DNA from 3 places in the Lysinibacillus irui genome. Region 2 is predicted to be linked to each of the others. Evidence: a T-box and tRNA genes for the amino acid it is inferred to sense, from the RefSeq annotation. Region 2 holds a T-box; the other regions hold tRNA genes.
The links. The T-box of region 2 lies ahead of tyrS (tyrosine--tRNA ligase). A T-box ahead of a tRNA ligase gene usually reads a tRNA of that ligase, here a tRNA-Tyr.
Positions count from the first base shown of each region.

Region 1 (3,252 bases), 870 kb from region 2:
ATATAAAAATAAGAGAATCCTTTTGAATAGAAGGTTAAAGTGTAGCGAGTATAAGGCTTCTTAAAAGTAATATGTAAACTTTCCTTTTATATAAGCATTGCTGCTTCCTCATAAGCTCTTGGTGGAAGTCGCTATCTCAAAATGTTTTTTAGCATTTCAATTATTTTCTTTTAACCTTATGCATTTATAGTTTCATAGCGTTTTTATATACTTTATGAGGTTATCAATATTTTGCGAATTATATTCCTCCTCTGACAAAAGATAGTAACCACTTTTCGAAAAATCAATGTGACTAAGTAAACTTTTTAAATATGGAGAAATCAAAACTAATACGCCATCATTTTCTAATAATTCCTCTGGAGATTCATACCCATGAGTTACTTCTACATTAAAAGTACTCAAATTATTTTCTTTTAGTGAATCTTCTATGGTTTTTTTCAGTCTCGATGACCTTTTTTTCAAAAAGAATCCTTCTCGATCTAAACCAGTTGCAAATCCTCTAAACCCCATTGCTAATTTTGGATAAATATAAATCGTTTTCATTATAATCATCCTTTCAAAAAAATTATAATCCTTTTAATACTAATCATAAATTTTCTCCAACTTCTATTTTATGTAATATTCATTCATATATTCATTATATTTCCATTTTATTATATCATGTATAGAACATTAGAGACATGATTATAGCTGTGTTAAGTAAATTCATACTGTCCCTTAAATAGCTCTCTTGCTTTTACTAGGTTTAAAATCTAGACTAAGATTAGAAGAATTGTTGGAACCTCTCATAAAACCTTTTTTTAGATAATGAGCTTGTGTAAACATAATCAATTCTACTCGTTTTCGATCGTATTCCTAGGAAATACAAAAAGCTCACAAACCTTGATAGTACAAGGTTTGTGAGCTTTCTAAACTTACTAAATGTAACGTATATATAACGTAATGATACCGGTGGTCGGGGTCGAACCGACACTCCAAAGGAACACGATTTTGAGTCGTGCGCGTCTGCCAATTCCGCCACACCGGCATAATGGAGATAAAAAAAATCGGATAAACCGATTATCAGATAAAATATGGAGGCGGCAACCGGATTTGAACCGGTGATAAGGGTGTTGCAGACCCGTGCCTTACCACTTGGCTATGCCGCCATCATATTGGAGCGGAAGACGAGGTTCGAACTCGCGACCCCCACCTTGGCAAGGTGGTGTTCTACCACTGAACTACTTCCGCAAAAATGGCTGGGGTACTAGGATTCGAACCTAGGCATGACGGAATCAAAATCCGTTGCCTTACCGCTTGGCTATACCCCAACAATGGGGCGACTGATGGGAATCGAACCCACGAATGCCGGAACCACAATCCGGTGCGTTAACCACTTCGCCACAATCGCCATAAAATTAATTGGCAGGGGCAGTAGGAATCGAACCCACACCAAAGGTTTTGGAGACCTCTATTCTACCGTTGAACTATGCCCCTATAGTAAAAAAAACTGGTGGAGGGGGACGGATTCGAACCGCCGAACCCTAAGGAGCGGATTTACAGTCCGCCGCGTTTAGCCACTTCGCTACCCCTCCGGAAAAATGGTGCCGGCTATAGGAATCGAACCCACGACCTACTGATTACAAGTCAGTTGCTCTACCTGCTGAGCTAAACCGGCAAAAAAATATGGTGGGTCAGGACGGAATCGAACCGCCGACACTTAGAGCTTCAATCTAATGCTCTACCAACTGAGCTACTGACCCATATTTAAAAAAATAAATGGCGGTCCCGACCGGGATCGAACCGGCGATCTCCTGCGTGACAGGCAGGCATGTTAACCGCTACACCACGGGACCATTTGGTTGCGGGGGCCGGATTTGAACCAACGACCTTCGGGTTATGAGCCCGACGAGCTACCACTGCTCCACCCCGCGATAATACTATGTTGTTATGAAAAATATGGTGGAGGATGACGGGCTCGAACCGCCGACCCTCTGCTTGTAAGGCAGATGCTCTCCCAGCTGAGCTAATCCTCCATCTGGGTATTTAAATGGTGACCCCTACGGGATTCGAACCCGTGTTACCGCCGTGAAAGGGCGGTGTCTTAACCACTTGACCAAGGGGCCTTCGTTTGGAATAAATCAAAGTGCTGGCGGAGAGTAAGGGATTTGAACCCTTGAGACAGTGTTAACCGCCTACACGATTTCCAATCGTGCTCCTTCGGCCACTCGGACAACTCTCCAAGAATGGCTCCGAAGGCAGGACTCGAACCTGCGACAACCTGATTAACAGTCAGGTGCTACTACCAACTGAGCTACTTCGGAATAATTTTAGTATATAGCCTAGCGATGTCCTACTCTCACAGGGGGAAGCCCCCAACTACCATCGGCGCTAAAGAGCTTAACTTCCGTGTTCGGTATGGGAACGGGTGTGACCTCTTTGCCATCATCACTAGACTATTTGAAAGACAATACCTATTATAACATATTTTATCAAAATTACAAGTATATTATAATATTTTATTCTTTCAAAACTGGATAAACGTGCATTGACTGCTTCAAACAATTTGGTTAAGTCCTCGATCGATTAGTATTCGTCAGCTCCATGTGTCACCACACTTCCACCTCGAACCTATCTACCTCATCGTCTTTGAGGGATCTTACTTACTTGCGTAATGGGAAATCTCATCTTGAGGGGGGCTTCATGCTTAGATGCTTTCAGCACTTATCCCGTCCACACATAGCTACCCAGCGATGCCTTTGGCAAGACAACTGGTACACCAGCGGTGTGTCCATCCCGGTCCTCTCGTACTAAGGACAGCTCCTCTCAAATTTCCTACGCCCACGACGGATAGGGACCGAACTGTCTCACGACGTTCTGAACCCAGCTCGCGTACCGCTTTAATGGGCGAACAGCCCAACCCTTGGGACCGACTACAGCCCCAGGATGCGATGAGCCGACATCGAGGTGCCAAACCTCCCCGTCGATGTGGACTCTTGGGGGAGATAAGCCTGTTATCCCCGGGGTAGCTTTTATCCGTTGAGCGATGGCCCTTCCATGCGGAACCACCGGATCACTAAGCCCGTCTTTCGACCCTGCTCGACTTGTAGGTCTCGCAGTCAAGCTCCCTTGTGCCTTTACACTCTACGAATGATTTCCAACCATTCTGAGGGAACCTTTGGGCGCCTCCGTTACCTTTTAGGAGGCGACCGCCCCAGTCAAACTGTCCGCCTGACACTGTCTCCTGCCCCGCTAAGGGGCATGGGTTAGAAT
Region 1 covers NZ_CP113527.1:3,741,318-3,744,569, forward strand. Annotated here, with positions in the region: gene OU989_RS18845 (hypothetical protein) at 193-543, opposite strand; tRNA gene OU989_RS18850 (tRNA-Leu) at 947-1,027, opposite strand; tRNA gene OU989_RS18855 (tRNA-Cys) at 1,075-1,148, opposite strand; tRNA gene OU989_RS18860 (tRNA-Gly) at 1,156-1,230, opposite strand; tRNA gene OU989_RS18865 (tRNA-Gln) at 1,236-1,310, opposite strand; tRNA gene OU989_RS18870 (tRNA-His) at 1,315-1,390, opposite strand; tRNA gene OU989_RS18875 (tRNA-Trp) at 1,403-1,476, opposite strand; tRNA gene OU989_RS18880 (tRNA-Tyr) at 1,491-1,574, opposite strand; tRNA gene OU989_RS18885 (tRNA-Thr) at 1,582-1,657, opposite strand; tRNA gene OU989_RS18890 (tRNA-Phe) at 1,667-1,742, opposite strand; tRNA gene OU989_RS18895 (tRNA-Asp) at 1,760-1,835, opposite strand; tRNA gene OU989_RS18900 (tRNA-Met) at 1,839-1,913, opposite strand; tRNA gene OU989_RS18905 (tRNA-Val) at 1,940-2,015, opposite strand; tRNA gene OU989_RS18910 (tRNA-Glu) at 2,031-2,105, opposite strand; tRNA gene OU989_RS18915 (tRNA-Ser) at 2,130-2,221, opposite strand; tRNA gene OU989_RS18920 (tRNA-Asn) at 2,227-2,303, opposite strand; rRNA gene rrf (5S ribosomal RNA) at 2,320-2,435, opposite strand; rRNA gene OU989_RS18930 (23S ribosomal RNA) at 2,546-3,252, opposite strand, start outside.
Region 1: it encodes a tRNA-Tyr, which carries the amino acid that the T-box ahead of tyrS (tyrosine--tRNA ligase) is inferred to sense. The anticodon was not compared.

Region 2 (3,252 bases):
TTTATATTCAATCGAAATCATCTGCGCAACGTGCGTTAGCGGATGGTAGTGAACTAGTTGAAGTAAATAACTATATTCGTTCAAATCAGGCAGCCATTAACCCAGAAATGTTTGGGAAATATAAAGGTCGCAACTTAATTGTTGTGTCTATGGAGTCCTTACAAAACTTTGTCATTAATAATGATATGAATGGTCATGAAGTGACACCATTCTTAAACTCTTTAACAAAAGATAAAGATACGTATTATTTCAGTAATTTCTATCACCAAACAGGCCTTGGAAAAACATCTGACTCAGAGTTTATTTTAGAAAACTCCTTGTTTGGTTTAGGCCGTGGAGCAGTATTTTTCACGCATGGTGGAAATACGTATAACTCAATGGCAGAACGCCTTGGAGAAAATGGTTACTTTACAAATGTTATGCACCCGAATAATAAATCTTTCTGGAACCGTGACATGATGTATCAATCATTAAAAATCAATAAATTTTACGATATAGATTCATATACGGTTGAAGAAGGGCAAGCTGTAAACTGGGGTATGAAAGATACTCCATTCTTAGAGCAATCAGCTAATTTAATGAAAGATATGCCACAGCCATTCTATTCAAGACTGATCACGCTAACGAACCATTATCCATTTACATTGGACCCGGAAGATATTATGATTCCTGAATATGATTCGAACTCTGGTACTTTAAATCGTTACTTCCAAACAGTACGCTACATGGATGAAGCTCTAAAAGATTTCTTCCAACAGTTAAAAGATCAAGGTGTTTATGATAACTCTATTATCGTTATGTATGGTGACCATTATGGTATTTCTGAAAACCATAATAAAGCAATGGCACAATATTTAGGGAAAGAACAAATCACACCATTTGATAATGCATTACTGCAAGAAGTACCTTTATTCATCCATATCCCAGGATCTGGTGATGGTAAAGAAATGACAGAGATTTCAGGACAAATGGATTTACGTCCAACAATCTTACACCTTCTTGGCGTAGAAACGTCAAAAGATATGCAAATGGGGGCAGATTTATTCTCTCCAGAGCATGAGGACTTTGTTATTTTCCGTGATGGACGCTTTATCACAGATAAATACGTTTATGCTGGTGAAGCTTGCTATGACAAAGCAACTGGCGAAGAAATAGAAGGTGAGCCATGTCAATCATATGCTGATCGTGCCACAATGGAGCTAGAAAATTCTGATGCGATTATTAATGGTGACTTGCTTCGTTTCTATGATGAAAAAACAGGTAATTTAAAGCAGGATTCAGTTAAATAATCATATTAGAGAGATCTCATGACGAGGTCTCTCTTTTTTACATTATTATTGACAAAAGGGGATATATGATTATAATAAGTGTAAATATCTGCATAACGAAGATTTGTTTTTCGCATTTCGGAGTATAAGAGTAAAGGCATGGAAAAGAACGAGTAACTTTAATGGAACTGACAGAGAGTAGCCGGACGTTGAGAGGCGCAAGGGATATTAAAGTGAATACATCTTGGAGCTGCGTACCGAAAATTTAGTAGGCTACGACGGAGTTGCATCCGTAATCATTGCAGGGGTATCGCTTCGGCTGTACTTTTAGAGGAGAGCTATGTGAGTAGTTCTCGAAAAAAGGTGGTAACACGTTCATGAACGTCCTTTAGGAATAATCCTAAAGGCGTTTTTTTGTGTTTGAAGCGAACTAAACAAAGTGAGGATATTATTTCCTAATGGTTCCCAAGTAACTCTTATAGATCTTGCAATATTAATTTTTAATATTACAAGGAGATGTTTTGTATGTTTTTAACACCAGAGGAGCAATTCGTGATCATCAAGAAAGGTGTCGATAAAATCGTTGATGAGCAGGAATTACGTGCAAAATTAGAACGATCATTTAAAAAACAGCAGCCTTTAACAATTAAATTAGGACTTGATCCATCCACACCAGATATTCATTTAGGTCACGCAGTCGTTCTTCGAAAAATTAAGCAAATGCAGGATTTAGGTCATCATGCAATTATTGTTATCGGTGATTTTACAGGACGAATTGGCGATCCTACAGGTAAAGCAAAAGGGCGAACAGCCTTAAATGACGATACAGTGAAGAAAAATGCCCAAACCTATTGTGAGCAAATTTTTAAAGTGTTAGATAAGAACAAGACAACGGTTCGTTTTAATAGTGAATGGTTAGCAAAGCTGTCGTTTGAAGAAGTCATTCAGCTAGCAGCCACAACATCTGTTGCTCGACTTTTAGAGCGTGAGGATTTTCAGAAACGTTACAAGCAGCACGTACCCATTGGCATGCATGAATTTTTTTACCCCCTTATGCAAGCATATGATTCGGTGGAGCTAGAGGCTGATATTGAGCTAGGGGGAACAGACCAAACGTTTAATATATTAATGGGGCGAAACTTACAAAAGCAGCGAGGGATAGAAAAACAAATTGCCATTTTTATGCCACTACTGGAGGGATTAGATGGCATTGAAAAAATGAGTAAAAGTTTAGGTAATTATATTGGTGTCAATGAAGCACCTGAAATGATGTTTAAAAAGGTGATGGAAGTACCTGATGCATTAATCGTAAAATATTTCGAATTAGCAACGGATGAGCACCCACTACAAGTGCAGGCCATTCAAGATAAACTTCAAAAGGGAGAGAATCCCCGCGATCTGAAATTGCGATTAGCAGAAGTGATAACGACTTTATACCATGGAGTTGCAGCAATGAAGGAAGCGAGAACTTACTTTGAAGCAGCATTTCAACGAAAGGAAATACCGAAAAACATTCCCGTTTTACTCTTAGAGATTGATAAGGAAAGGGTAGAGGATATCCTTCCCCAATTAGTGGCAATGGATTATATTCAAAGTAAAAGTGAGTTTTTACGGTTAATCAAGCAAAATGGGGTATCTTTGAATGGAGAAAAATTAGCGCTAGATGACCTTTCGCGCGTCCTAATGAATGATGATGTGATACAAATTGGTAAGAAACGATTCCTTAAATTAAATAAGTAGTGAAAAAAAGAGCAATCTCCGTGGAGACTGCTCTTTTTCTGTCTAAAATTTTAGTGTAATGTTGGTGGGTAACCGCTGTGAACAATTGTCATGATGACGAACCATCCAAATACAACAGCACTTAATAAATTGAAAACAACGCTTAATAGGTTCTTTTCTTTAATTGCTTGGAATGTACCAACTACAGCTAAAATCGCTACTAGACCAAAAATAACCATTAATAAGTTCATTAAAAATAGACACT
Region 2 covers NZ_CP113527.1:2,871,681-2,874,932, reverse strand. Annotated here, with positions in the region: gene OU989_RS14530 (LTA synthase family protein) at 1-1,289, shown strand, start outside; T-box leader at 1,420-1,660, shown strand; gene tyrS (tyrosine--tRNA ligase) at 1,794-3,008, shown strand; gene OU989_RS14520 (DUF2759 domain-containing protein) at 3,059-3,238, opposite strand.

Region 3 (3,252 bases), 1.8 Mb from region 2:
GGTGAAATTATAGTACCTGTGAAGATGCAGGTTACCCGCGACAGGACGGAAAGACCCCGTGGAGCTTTACTGTAGCCTGATATTGAATTTTGGTACAACTTGTACAGGATAGGTAGGAGCCAGAGATCTCGGAGCGCCAGCTTCGAAGGAGGCGTCGGTGGGATACTACCCTGGTTGTATTGAAATTCTAACCCATGCCCCTTAGCGGGGCAGGAGACAGTGTCAGGCGGACAGTTTGACTGGGGCGGTCGCCTCCTAAAAGGTAACGGAGGCGCCCAAAGGTTCCCTCAGAATGGTTGGAAATCATTCGTAGAGTGTAAAGGCACAAGGGAGCTTGACTGCGAGACCTACAAGTCGAGCAGGGTCGAAAGACGGGCTTAGTGATCCGGTGGTTCCGCATGGAAGGGCCATCGCTCAACGGATAAAAGCTACCCCGGGGATAACAGGCTTATCTCCCCCAAGAGTCCACATCGACGGGGAGGTTTGGCACCTCGATGTCGGCTCATCGCATCCTGGGGCTGTAGTCGGTCCCAAGGGTTGGGCTGTTCGCCCATTAAAGCGGTACGCGAGCTGGGTTCAGAACGTCGTGAGACAGTTCGGTCCCTATCCGTCGTGGGCGTAGGAAATTTGAGAGGAGCTGTCCTTAGTACGAGAGGACCGGGATGGACACACCGCTGGTGTACCAGTTGTCTTGCCAAAGGCATCGCTGGGTAGCTATGTGTGGACGGGATAAGTGCTGAAAGCATCTAAGCATGAAGCCCCCCTCAAGATGAGATTTCCCATTACACAAGTAAGTAAGATCCCTCAAAGACGATGAGGTAGATAGGTTCGAGGTGGAAGTGTGGTGACACATGGAGCTGACGAATACTAATCGATCGAGGACTTAACCAAATTGTTTGAAGCATTCAATGTACGTTTATCTAGTTTTGAAAGAATAAGTCTTTCAACTGAATAAGTGAAGTGATGATGGCAAAGAGGCCACACCCGTTCCCATACCGAACACGGAAGTTAAGCTCTTTAGCGCCGATGGTAGTTGGGGGCTTCCCCCTGTGAGAGTAGGACGTCGCTTCGCTTATTTTTTGTGGAGGATTAGCTCAGCTGGGAGAGCACCTGCCTTACAAGCAGGGGGTCGGCGGTTCGAGCCCGTCATCCTCCACCATATGGTCCCGTGGTGTAGCGGTTAACATGCCTGCCTGTCACGCAGGAGATCGCCGGTTCGATCCCGGTCGGGACCGCCATTATTTTTGCCGGTGTAGCTCAGTTGGTAGAGCAACTGACTTGTAATCAGTAGGTCGTGGGTTCGACTCCTATCGCCGGCACCATTCCCTTGGAGGGGTAGCGAAGTGGCTAAACGCGGCGGACTGTAAATCCGCTCCTTAGGGTTCGGCGGTTCGAATCCGTCCCCCTCCACCATTTTAGGGGCATAGTTCAACGGTAGAATAGAGGTCTCCAAAACCTTTGGTGTGGGTTCGATTCCTACTGCCCCTGCCAGGTATTGAGGTACTCGTTCATATACAGCTGTTATGATTTATATAGTGGCGATTGTGGCGAAGTGGTTAACGCATCGGATTGTGGTTCCGACATTCGTGGGTTCGATTCCCATCAGTCGCCCCATTTCAACATTGGGGTATAGCCAAGCGGTAAGGCAACGGATTTTGATTCCGTCATGCCTAGGTTCGAATCCTAGTACCCCAGCCATTTTTTTCTTTAACGAGCCATTAGCTCAGTTGGTAGAGCATCTGACTTTTAATCAGAGGGTCGAAGGTTCGAGTCCTTCATGGCTCATCATTTTTATTTACTAAGCGCCCGTAGCTCAATTGGATAGAGCGTCTGACTACGGATCAGAAGGTTATGGGTTCGACTCCTGTCGGGCGCGCCAATAAATATATTTTACGGAATGTAGCTCAGCTTGGTAGAGCACTTGGTTTGGGACCAAGGGGTCGTAGGTTCGAATCCTGTCATTCCGACCATCTTTTATTTAAATGGGGCCTTAGCTCAGCTGGGAGAGCGCCTGCCTTGCACGCAGGAGGTCAGCGGTTCGATCCCGCTAGGCTCCACCATTTCAATATTTTTGGAGGTATACCCAAGTCTGGCTGAAGGGATCGGTCTTGAAAACCGACAGGCGGGTAACACCGCGCGGGGGTTCGAATCCCTCTACCTCCTCCATTTCGGGTCAGTAGCTCAGTTGGTAGAGCATTAGATTGAAGCTCTAAGTGTCGGCGGTTCGATTCCGTCCTGACCCACCATTATTTGCGGGTGTAGTTTAATGGTAAAACCTCAGCCTTCCAAGCTGATGTCGTGAGTTCGATTCTCATCACCCGCTCCAAAATGGGCCTATAGCTCAGCTGGTTAGAGCGCACGCCTGATAAGCGTGAGGTCGATGGTTCGAGTCCATTTAGGCCCATCATTATTCCGAAGTAGCTCAGTTGGTAGTAGCACCTGACTGTTAATCAGGTTGTCGCAGGTTCGAGTCCTGCCTTCGGAGCCACGGCCCGTTGGTCAAGTGGTTAAGACACCGCCCTTTCACGGCGGTAACACGGGTTCGAATCCCGTACGGGTCATCAAGCATGTAGCACAGATGTGTGTTACATGCTTTTTTCTATATGTAGATGTTCAACCAAGACTATAAAACCATTAAAAGGTTCTGTAGCTTTTTTATGGTGAACATAGGACAGTATAAGTGCTTTAGCTCATTTCAAGGTCCTGTTCCATTTATCAATCACATGTTTCACCCACTAATAAATTTGAACAAACTATTTCATATATGCAATATGTATGTTTTTTCAACAGCTATTTTCATGGTGCTTGCCGTATCGTTGCTCTAATATGAGGGTAAGTGGAGGAATCGATATGAGTATACAGGAGATAGAGCAATTCTTAAGTCAATATCAGAAAGAACAAAATAAATCAGATCTTTGGTTAGAGAATAGATTGCAAGAGATTAAGAGTGAAGGTGAATATTACCCCACAACAGAGGAACTAGTTTTTGGAGCACGTGTCGCATGGCGTAATAGTAACAAATGTATTGGACGCTTGTTTTGGCAGTCATTGCATGTAGTAGACGCACGAGATCTTTTAGACGAAGAGGATATTTTTCGAAAATTACTAGAGCATATCGATTATGCAACAAATAGTGGGAAAATCCGCCCTACAATAACCGTGTTTGCCTCAGATCGAGTACGGATTTGGAATCACCAACTTATCCGTTATGCGGGCTATGAAACGGAATTAGGTGTTATAGGTGATTCTCAT
Region 3 covers NZ_CP113527.1:221,302-224,553, forward strand. Annotated here, with positions in the region: rRNA gene OU989_RS01055 (23S ribosomal RNA) at 1-891, shown strand, start outside; rRNA gene rrf (5S ribosomal RNA) at 957-1,072, shown strand; tRNA gene OU989_RS01065 (tRNA-Val) at 1,084-1,159, shown strand; tRNA gene OU989_RS01070 (tRNA-Asp) at 1,163-1,238, shown strand; tRNA gene OU989_RS01075 (tRNA-Thr) at 1,247-1,322, shown strand; tRNA gene OU989_RS01080 (tRNA-Tyr) at 1,330-1,413, shown strand; tRNA gene OU989_RS01085 (tRNA-Trp) at 1,418-1,491, shown strand; tRNA gene OU989_RS01090 (tRNA-His) at 1,539-1,614, shown strand; tRNA gene OU989_RS01095 (tRNA-Gln) at 1,624-1,698, shown strand; tRNA gene OU989_RS01100 (tRNA-Lys) at 1,713-1,785, shown strand; tRNA gene OU989_RS01105 (tRNA-Arg) at 1,803-1,879, shown strand; tRNA gene OU989_RS01110 (tRNA-Pro) at 1,894-1,970, shown strand; tRNA gene OU989_RS01115 (tRNA-Ala) at 1,985-2,060, shown strand; tRNA gene OU989_RS01120 (tRNA-Ser) at 2,074-2,166, shown strand; tRNA gene OU989_RS01125 (tRNA-Phe) at 2,171-2,246, shown strand; tRNA gene OU989_RS01130 (tRNA-Gly) at 2,253-2,326, shown strand; tRNA gene OU989_RS01135 (tRNA-Ile) at 2,331-2,404, shown strand; tRNA gene OU989_RS01140 (tRNA-Asn) at 2,412-2,488, shown strand; tRNA gene OU989_RS01145 (tRNA-Glu) at 2,490-2,561, shown strand; gene OU989_RS01150 (nitric oxide synthase oxygenase) at 2,851-3,252, shown strand, end outside.
Region 3: it encodes a tRNA-Tyr, which carries the amino acid that the T-box ahead of tyrS (tyrosine--tRNA ligase) is inferred to sense. The anticodon was not compared.